DNA from 2 places in the Kosakonia sp. YIM B13571 genome. Region 2 is predicted to be linked to the other one. Evidence: predicted binding sites of a transcription regulator. Region 2 holds the regulator's gene; the other holds the start of a gene.
What was found. Region 2 encodes Fur, which represses iron uptake genes when iron is present. Its sites were predicted from a motif close to ATAATAATGAGAACNACTATCAA; they were not measured.

Region 1: the regulator Fur is predicted to act here: its motif matches at 2,332-2,354, upstream of sufA (Fe-S cluster assembly scaffold SufA).

The regions. Positions count from the first base shown of each region.
Region 1 is NZ_JBHZPL010000002.1:143,166-146,741, reverse strand. Features, by position in the region: gene sufC (Fe-S cluster assembly ATPase SufC) at 1-422, opposite strand, end outside; gene sufB (Fe-S cluster assembly protein SufB) at 440-1,927, opposite strand; gene sufA (Fe-S cluster assembly scaffold SufA) at 1,936-2,292, opposite strand; gene ACFX4O_RS05830 (Ecr family regulatory small membrane protein) at 2,738-2,926, shown strand; gene ACFX4O_RS05825 (alpha/beta fold hydrolase) at 3,095-3,576, shown strand, end outside.
Region 2 is NZ_JBHZPL010000001.1:513,463-517,038, reverse strand. Features, by position in the region: gene ACFX4O_RS02480 (beta-N-acetylhexosaminidase) at 1-1,180, shown strand, start outside; gene fur (ferric iron uptake transcriptional regulator) at 1,296-1,742, opposite strand; gene fldA (flavodoxin FldA) at 2,034-2,564, opposite strand; gene ybfE (LexA regulated protein) at 2,728-3,009, opposite strand; gene ybfF (esterase) at 3,142-3,576, opposite strand, start outside.

The DNA of each region.
Region 1 (3,576 bases), on a different contig from region 2:
GAGCGGGTAAGCAAATCTTCCGGCATCTTCAGCAGCTTGATTTTGTCTTCCATCAGATCCTGGAAGTCAAACCGATCCAGCGCCTCTTCGCCGCGATATTTACGGACCGCATTAAGCGCAGTTTGCAGGAAGAATTGGTTACTGACCCCGGGGATCTCCACCGGATACTGAAAAGCCATGAACACGCCTTCACCGGCACGGTCTTCCGGCGATAGCTCCAGCAGGTCTTTGCCTTTAAACTCAATGCTGCCGCCCACCACTTCGTAATCTTCACGTCCGGCCAGCGTCGCAGAAAGCGTACTTTTTCCGGAGCCGTTCGGCCCCATAATTGCGTGAACTTCACCGGGGCGCACGTCCAGGCTCAGGCCACGCAGGATCTCTTTATCTTCAACGCTTACCTGCAAGTCTTTAATACTTAACATTTCTTATCCTTTCATTCTTAACCGACGCTGTGTTCAAGGCTGATAGCCAGCAGTTTTTGTGCTTCAACGGCAAACTCCAGCGGCAGTTCAGAGAAGACGTCTTTACAGAAACCATTGACGATCATGGAAATGGCATCGTCTTCACTGATTCCGCGTTGCAGGCAGTAGAACAGTTGGTCTTCACCGATACGCGATGTTGTGGCTTCATGCTCAAGCTGCGCGCTGTTATTGCGGCACTCAACATACGGGAAGGTATGCGCGCCGCAATCTGGGCCAATCAGCATTGAGTCGCACTGCGTGAAGTTGCGGGCATTGGTCGCCGTCGGCATGATTTTCACCAGCCCGCGATAGCTGTTCTGGCTATGCCCGGCGGAGATCCCTTTCGAAATAATCGTCGATTTGGTGTTCTTCCCGATATGGATCATCTTGGTGCCGGTATCCGCCTGCTGATGCCCGCTGGTCAGCGCGACAGAGAAGAATTCACCGATCGAGTTATCACCGCGCAGAATACAGCTCGGGTATTTCCAGGTAATGGCGGAGCCCGTCTCAGACTGCGTCCACGACATCTTGCTGTTTTCGCCTTCACACAGCGCACGCTTGGTCACAAAGTTGAGGATCCCGCCGGTGTTGTTATCCCCCGGGAACCAGTTTTGCACCGTGGAGTATTTCACTTCCGCGTCTTTGTGGATGATGACTTCCACCACCGCTGCGTGCAGCTGATAGCTGTCGCGCACCGGTGCCGAACATCCTTCGATATAGCTGACGTAGCTCCCTTCATCCGCCACCAGAATGGTGCGCTCGAACTGGCCAGTTTTTTCTGCATTAATGCGGAAATAGGTCGACAGTTCCATCGGGCAACGCACGCCTTTCGGGATATAGATAAAAGTGCCATCTGAGGCAACGGCAGCGTTAAGCGCGGCGAAAAAGTTGTCGTTAGAAGGCACCACCGTTCCGAGGTATTTTTTTACCAGTTCCGGATGGTCATGAATCGCCTCACCGAACGAACAGAAGATGATGCCTTGCTCTGACAATTTTTCACGGTACGTCGTCGCCACGGAGACGGAGTCAAAAATGGCGTCGACCGCGACTTCTTTACCTTCGCGCACTGGTACGCCGAGTTGGTTAAAGGCCTCTTCAACTTCTTCCGTCAGCCAGGCATTTGAACCGGTCTGTTGCACTGCACCAGGCTGAGAGGCACAGGTGTCGTCGCAATTACCGCAAGAAGGCGCAGAGTAGTAACTGTAATCCTGGTAATCCAGTTTTTCGTAATGGGCTTTCAGCCAATGCGGTTCTTCCATCTCCTGCCATGCCCGGAAGGCATTCAGGCGAAACTCAAGCATCCATTCCGGCTCGTTGCGTTTCGCAGAAATGGCCCTCACGACATCTTCACTGATGCCTTTTGCCAGCTCGTCGGTGCTCAACCGGGTAAAAAAGCCCTCTTTATAATTGAGGTTGCCACCGGTCCAGGTTTTGACATCGTCAGTTGCTTCAGTATTACGAGACATAGTACCGCCTATACCCCGAAACTTTCGCCACAGCCGCATTCGTGCTGTGCTTTCGGGTTATGAAATTTGAAGATCTGATTTAAACCTTCGCGCACGTAATCTACTTCGGTGCCGTCAATAAACGGCATCGCTTGTAGCGGTACGTAAAGGCGTGCACCGTCAGATTCGTAAAGCAAATCGTCTTCGTTCGGCTCCGTCACGGTATCGAGTACATAACCAAAACCTGCGCAACCGGTCTGCTTGATACCAAGCCGCACGCCGAGCACACCAGCCTGCTTACTGGCTAACGCACGGATGTGTTCTGCGGCAGCGGGCGTCATGCTTAGCCCCCGCCACGTAAAATCTTGCGGATTAAATGATTCCATCGTTTACCTCACATCATCAGATCAAAGGCTCATAATGCTATGTTAGTGATAATGATTATCACTTCAACCTCTTTTCCGAAGGGTTATTACCCACAAGCCCTTTTTTTCGGCACATGCTATAAGCATAGACTCTGTGCAAGGGCTTTACAGGCAAGTGAAAATTTGTTTAATAAATTGATAAATAATGACTTTAGAAGGTACAACGGTGGGTAAACGGTGAAAAAGAAAAGATGCATAGCTAATACCTATTATTGAGATAGGATTTTGGAATTTTTTAATGCGAAAAGTGACTCGCTTATCAAACCATTATCTTTTCGCAAAACGGCGTCCTAACGGCGCAGCCCCACTTCAGCGCTTTGTGCTTTAAAATTAATCTCCAGTGATATCAATAGCCCGCACGTCGCTGACAAAATAGTCATAGTAAAAAGTTGAACCGGATGCTGGAATGAGTGTCCGAAAACGAGAATTTCTTACCACATTTGAGCATGTTATGGATAAAACGGCGTTGATTTTGCTGCTGCTCGCGGTGGTGGTTTTGGTGGTGGGTTTATGGTCAATATTCAGCGAAACGCTGTGGCTGGTTGTGAGTTTCCTGGAAACGTTGCTTTACCCAACTATCTCCACGCCGGGGTGACATTATGACGTTGAGCTGTTCTGGTCGCTATAGCAAAAATAGCATTGGGATAAGAAAAAACGTTCGAAAAGAGAAGATTAACCTTTTCATTTCTGAAATGAAGTCAGTAAATGTTCAGTTTTTGAAAATGTGCTCACGTCGTTGAGCCATCAAACAAGGAGAGTATTGATGAATGCAAAACCAATGATGTCTTTTTTAGATAGCGGAACGGGTTTTCCCGTGCTGTTGGGCCATAGCTATTTGTTTGATAAATCGATGTGGTTGCCGCAAATGGAAATGCTCAGCCAACACTTTCGTGTGATAGCGCCAGATTTGTGGGGTCATGGTGATTCTCCCGCGTTGCCCGGCACGCCCTCTTCTTTGACCGATATTGCCGCAGACCATTTAGCCTTAATGGACTCGCTCAATATCGACCAGTTTGCCGTGGTCGGCTTGTCGGTTGGTGGAATGTGGGGAGCAGAACTCGCTGCCGCCGCACCGGCACGGGTTAAGGCTATGATGTTATTTGATACCTTTATTGGCGATGAAACCGATCTGGCGCGTGAGCGCTACTTCGCGATGCTCAACGCCATCGATGCAACGGGCACCATTCCCCCTGCGTTACTCGACTATATTGTCGGCCAATTCTATTCGCAGTTCGCCTTGCCTGC
Region 2 (3,576 bases):
CTATAACCGTACCGGCTATCTCAATCCGTGCCTTGATTCGTCGCGTAACTTTGTGGACAAAGTGATTGGCGAAATCCAACAGATGCATAAAGAAGCCGGGTTGCCGCTGAATACCTGGCATTTTGGCGGTGACGAAGCGAAAAACATCTATCTTGGCGCTGGTTATACGGATCAGAAAAAACCGGAGGCGGGCAAAGGCATTATCGATCAGAGCAATCAGGATAAGCCGTGGGCAAAATCGCAAGCCTGCCAGGCGATGATCAAAGAGGGCAAAGTTGCCGATGTTGAACATCTCTCCAGTTATTTCGGCGTGGAAGTCAGCAAGCTGGTGAAAGCGCACGGTATCGGCACAATGCAGGCGTGGCAGGATGGTTTGAAAGATGCCAAAGATGCATCAGTGTTTGCCACCGATCATGTCAATGTTAACTTCTGGGATACGCTCTACTGGGGTGGTTTTGACTCGGTGAATGACTGGGCGAACAAAGGCTTCCGCGTTGTGGTCTCTAACCCCGATTATGTGTATCTCGATTTCCCGAATGAAGTAAACCCGGCGGAAAGCGGCTACTACTGGGGCACGCGTTTTAGCGATGAACGTAAGATTTTCAGCTTTGCCCCGGACAACATGCCGCAGAACGCGGAAACCTCACTTGATCGTGATGGCAATCCGTTTAGCGCGAAATCTGACAAATTGTGGCCGGGCGCGTATGGCCTTTCCGCGCAGTTGTGGAGCGAAGTGGTGCGCACCGATAATCAGATGGAGTACATGATCTATCCGCGAATGGTTTCGGTGGCTGAACGCGCATGGCACCGCGCGGGCTGGGAGCAGGATTACAAAGCCGGACGTGAGTATAAAGGCGGCGAGACACATCTGGTGGATGTGAAAGCGCTGGAGCGAGACTGGCAACGCTTTGCGAACCTGTTAGGTCATCGCGAACTGGCGAAACTGGATAAGGCTGGTGTTCATTACCGCTTACCGGTTCCAGGAGCGCGTGTGGTGGGTGGAAAACTGGAAGCCAATACCAGCTTCCCTGGCATGGTGGTTGAGTTCTCAACCGACGGCGGCAAACACTGGCAGCGCTATGATGATAAAGCGCGTCCGCAAGTAAGTGGGGAAGTGCAGGTGCGCACTGCCAGCCCGGACGGCAAACGCTTTAGTCGTGTCGACAGCGTAAAAGCGTAATTTGAGGCAGTGATTAAACCCGGGGGCGCGAGCTTGCCGGGTTTTTTCTTTCAGTGCCGGTATTGCAGGCAAAAAAAAGCCAACCGTCAGGCTGGCTTTTTGGGTTTCAAAGCAGTTATTTCGCGTCGTGCGCGTGTTCATCTTCGCGGCAGTCGCCTTCGGCGCAGTGACCGTAAAGGTAAAGACTGTGGTTAGTCAGACGAATGCCGTGTTTCGCGGCGATTTCACGCTGACGCGCTTCAATGGAGTCATCACTGAATTCAATCACTTTGCCGCAATCGAGGCAGATTAGGTGATCGTGGTGATGCTGCTGAGTCAGTTCAAAAACGGACTTGCCGCCTTCGAAGTTATGACGGGTCACAATCCCGGCGTCGTCAAACTGGTTCAGTACACGGTAAACTGTTGCCAGCCCGATCTCTTCGCCCATGTCGATCAGTCGTTTGTATAAATCTTCCGCACTGACATGATGGTTATCCGGTTCCTGAAGCACTTCAAGGATTTTTAACCGAGGAAGCGTGACTTTCAGGCCGGCCTTCTTTAATGCGGTATTGTTGTCAGTCATGCGGAATCTGTCCTGTTGCTATACGATTCACTTCCTTAGCGGAAGTTATAAGGAATGCACCTGGGGTAATGCGTCTCATTATAGAACTGCCATGGCTGGATGAAAACTGCAAGCCCTCAAGTAAAGTAAGCTTATAAAACGTGGTGTCGCCAGCAAAGTCCTTTACGACGGCACCCAGTTTAGCAGGGCTTATTGTACAGCGATGGAGAAAAAAGTTAAAAATTTGTAGCAATTATTTCCATTGCTTTTATCTATTAATACGGCGTAACCCACAGATTACGCCATAAAAAATCAGGCGTTAATGATATCGTCCAGATGCAGCTCTTCGCGCACCTGTTTTACCCATTTCTGTACGCGCTCTGATGTCAGCTCTGGTTGACGGTCTTCGTCAATCGCAAGGCCAACAAAATGATCGTCGTCCGCGAGACCTTTAGAGGCTTCAAAATGGTAGCCCGCAGTTGGCCAGTGACCGACGATGGTTGCGCCGCGCGGTTCGATGATATCGCGAATGGTACCCAGCGCATCGCAGAAATACTCCGCGTAATCCTCCTGGTCGCCACAGCCGAACAGTGCCACTAATTTACCGTTAAAGTCGATCTCTTCCAGCGTCGGGAAAAAGTCATCCCAGTCGCACTGCGCTTCACCATAGTACCAGGTAGGAATGCCGAGCAACAGAATGTCATACCCTTCGATATCTTCTTTGCTGCTCTTGGCAATGTCATGGACGTCGGCAACGTCTTTACCTAGCTGACTCTGAATCATTTTCGCGATGTTTTCGGTGTTACCGGTGTCGCTGCCAAAGAAAATGCCTGTAATTGCCATGAGTAAAATAACCTCTTGAAACTTAATGAGTATGGTGGTGGCGCTACGCCCACAGATAAGGGCAATCATAGCAGAACAGGGAAGCGCGCGGAAACTGCTATCGCGTCGGACTGCACTGTATGACACATGAAAGTGTTATTTCGACGAGGTTTCGGAGGATTCGCTAGCCGCGCAATGCCTTCAACTGTGCCAACAGCATCTCTTCGATAAGCTCGCTGCGGCTCATATCACGCGCTTCTGCCAGCTCGTTTAACGCATCGACGGCTTCCACATTGAGTTTTAGTTCGACACGCTTAAGCCCACGAACTTTATCGCGTTTTAGCTGATTGCGTTTGTTGATGCGCAACTGTTCATCACGCGAGAGCGGGTTTGTCTTCGGCCGTCCCGGGCGACGCTCATTCGCGAACAGATCTAGTGTCGTACGGTCCGTTTGTTCTTTAGCCATGGTCTAAGCATACTACGGGAAAAACAAGCAATCGGGCGGCACGCCCGGGCTGAATAGCGCGCCATCATACATCAGCACAACGGACACGCCAACGACCGGGCGCGTTGAAACGACCGGTCGCCGCCTTTTTAATCAATTCGTCTTTTCAGCGAGATAGCGGCGGATGGCACGCATAACCGCGTCGGGTTTCTCGGCATGTACCCAGTGGCCGGAACCGGCAATTACATGCGCCCGTGCCTGCGGGAACTGCGCCAGCAACGCGTCACGGTACGCTTCGGTGACATAAGGAGAGTTCCCACCACGAACGAACAGGGCCGGTTTATGCCATGCAGGAACCGTTTCCCAGCCGACAATATGCGGGTATTGATCCCACAACACCGGCACGTTGAAACGCCACTCGCCATCAACAAACGATTTCAGCAGGAATTGAATGACGCCTTCTTCATTTATATGTGCGCGCATTAATGTGGCGGCTTGCTGGCGAGTGGATGCCCCTGCATCGCTCACCGCGTTGATGGCGGCAAAAATTTCGTCATGGCGGCGCACCTGGTAATCCACTGGCGCGAT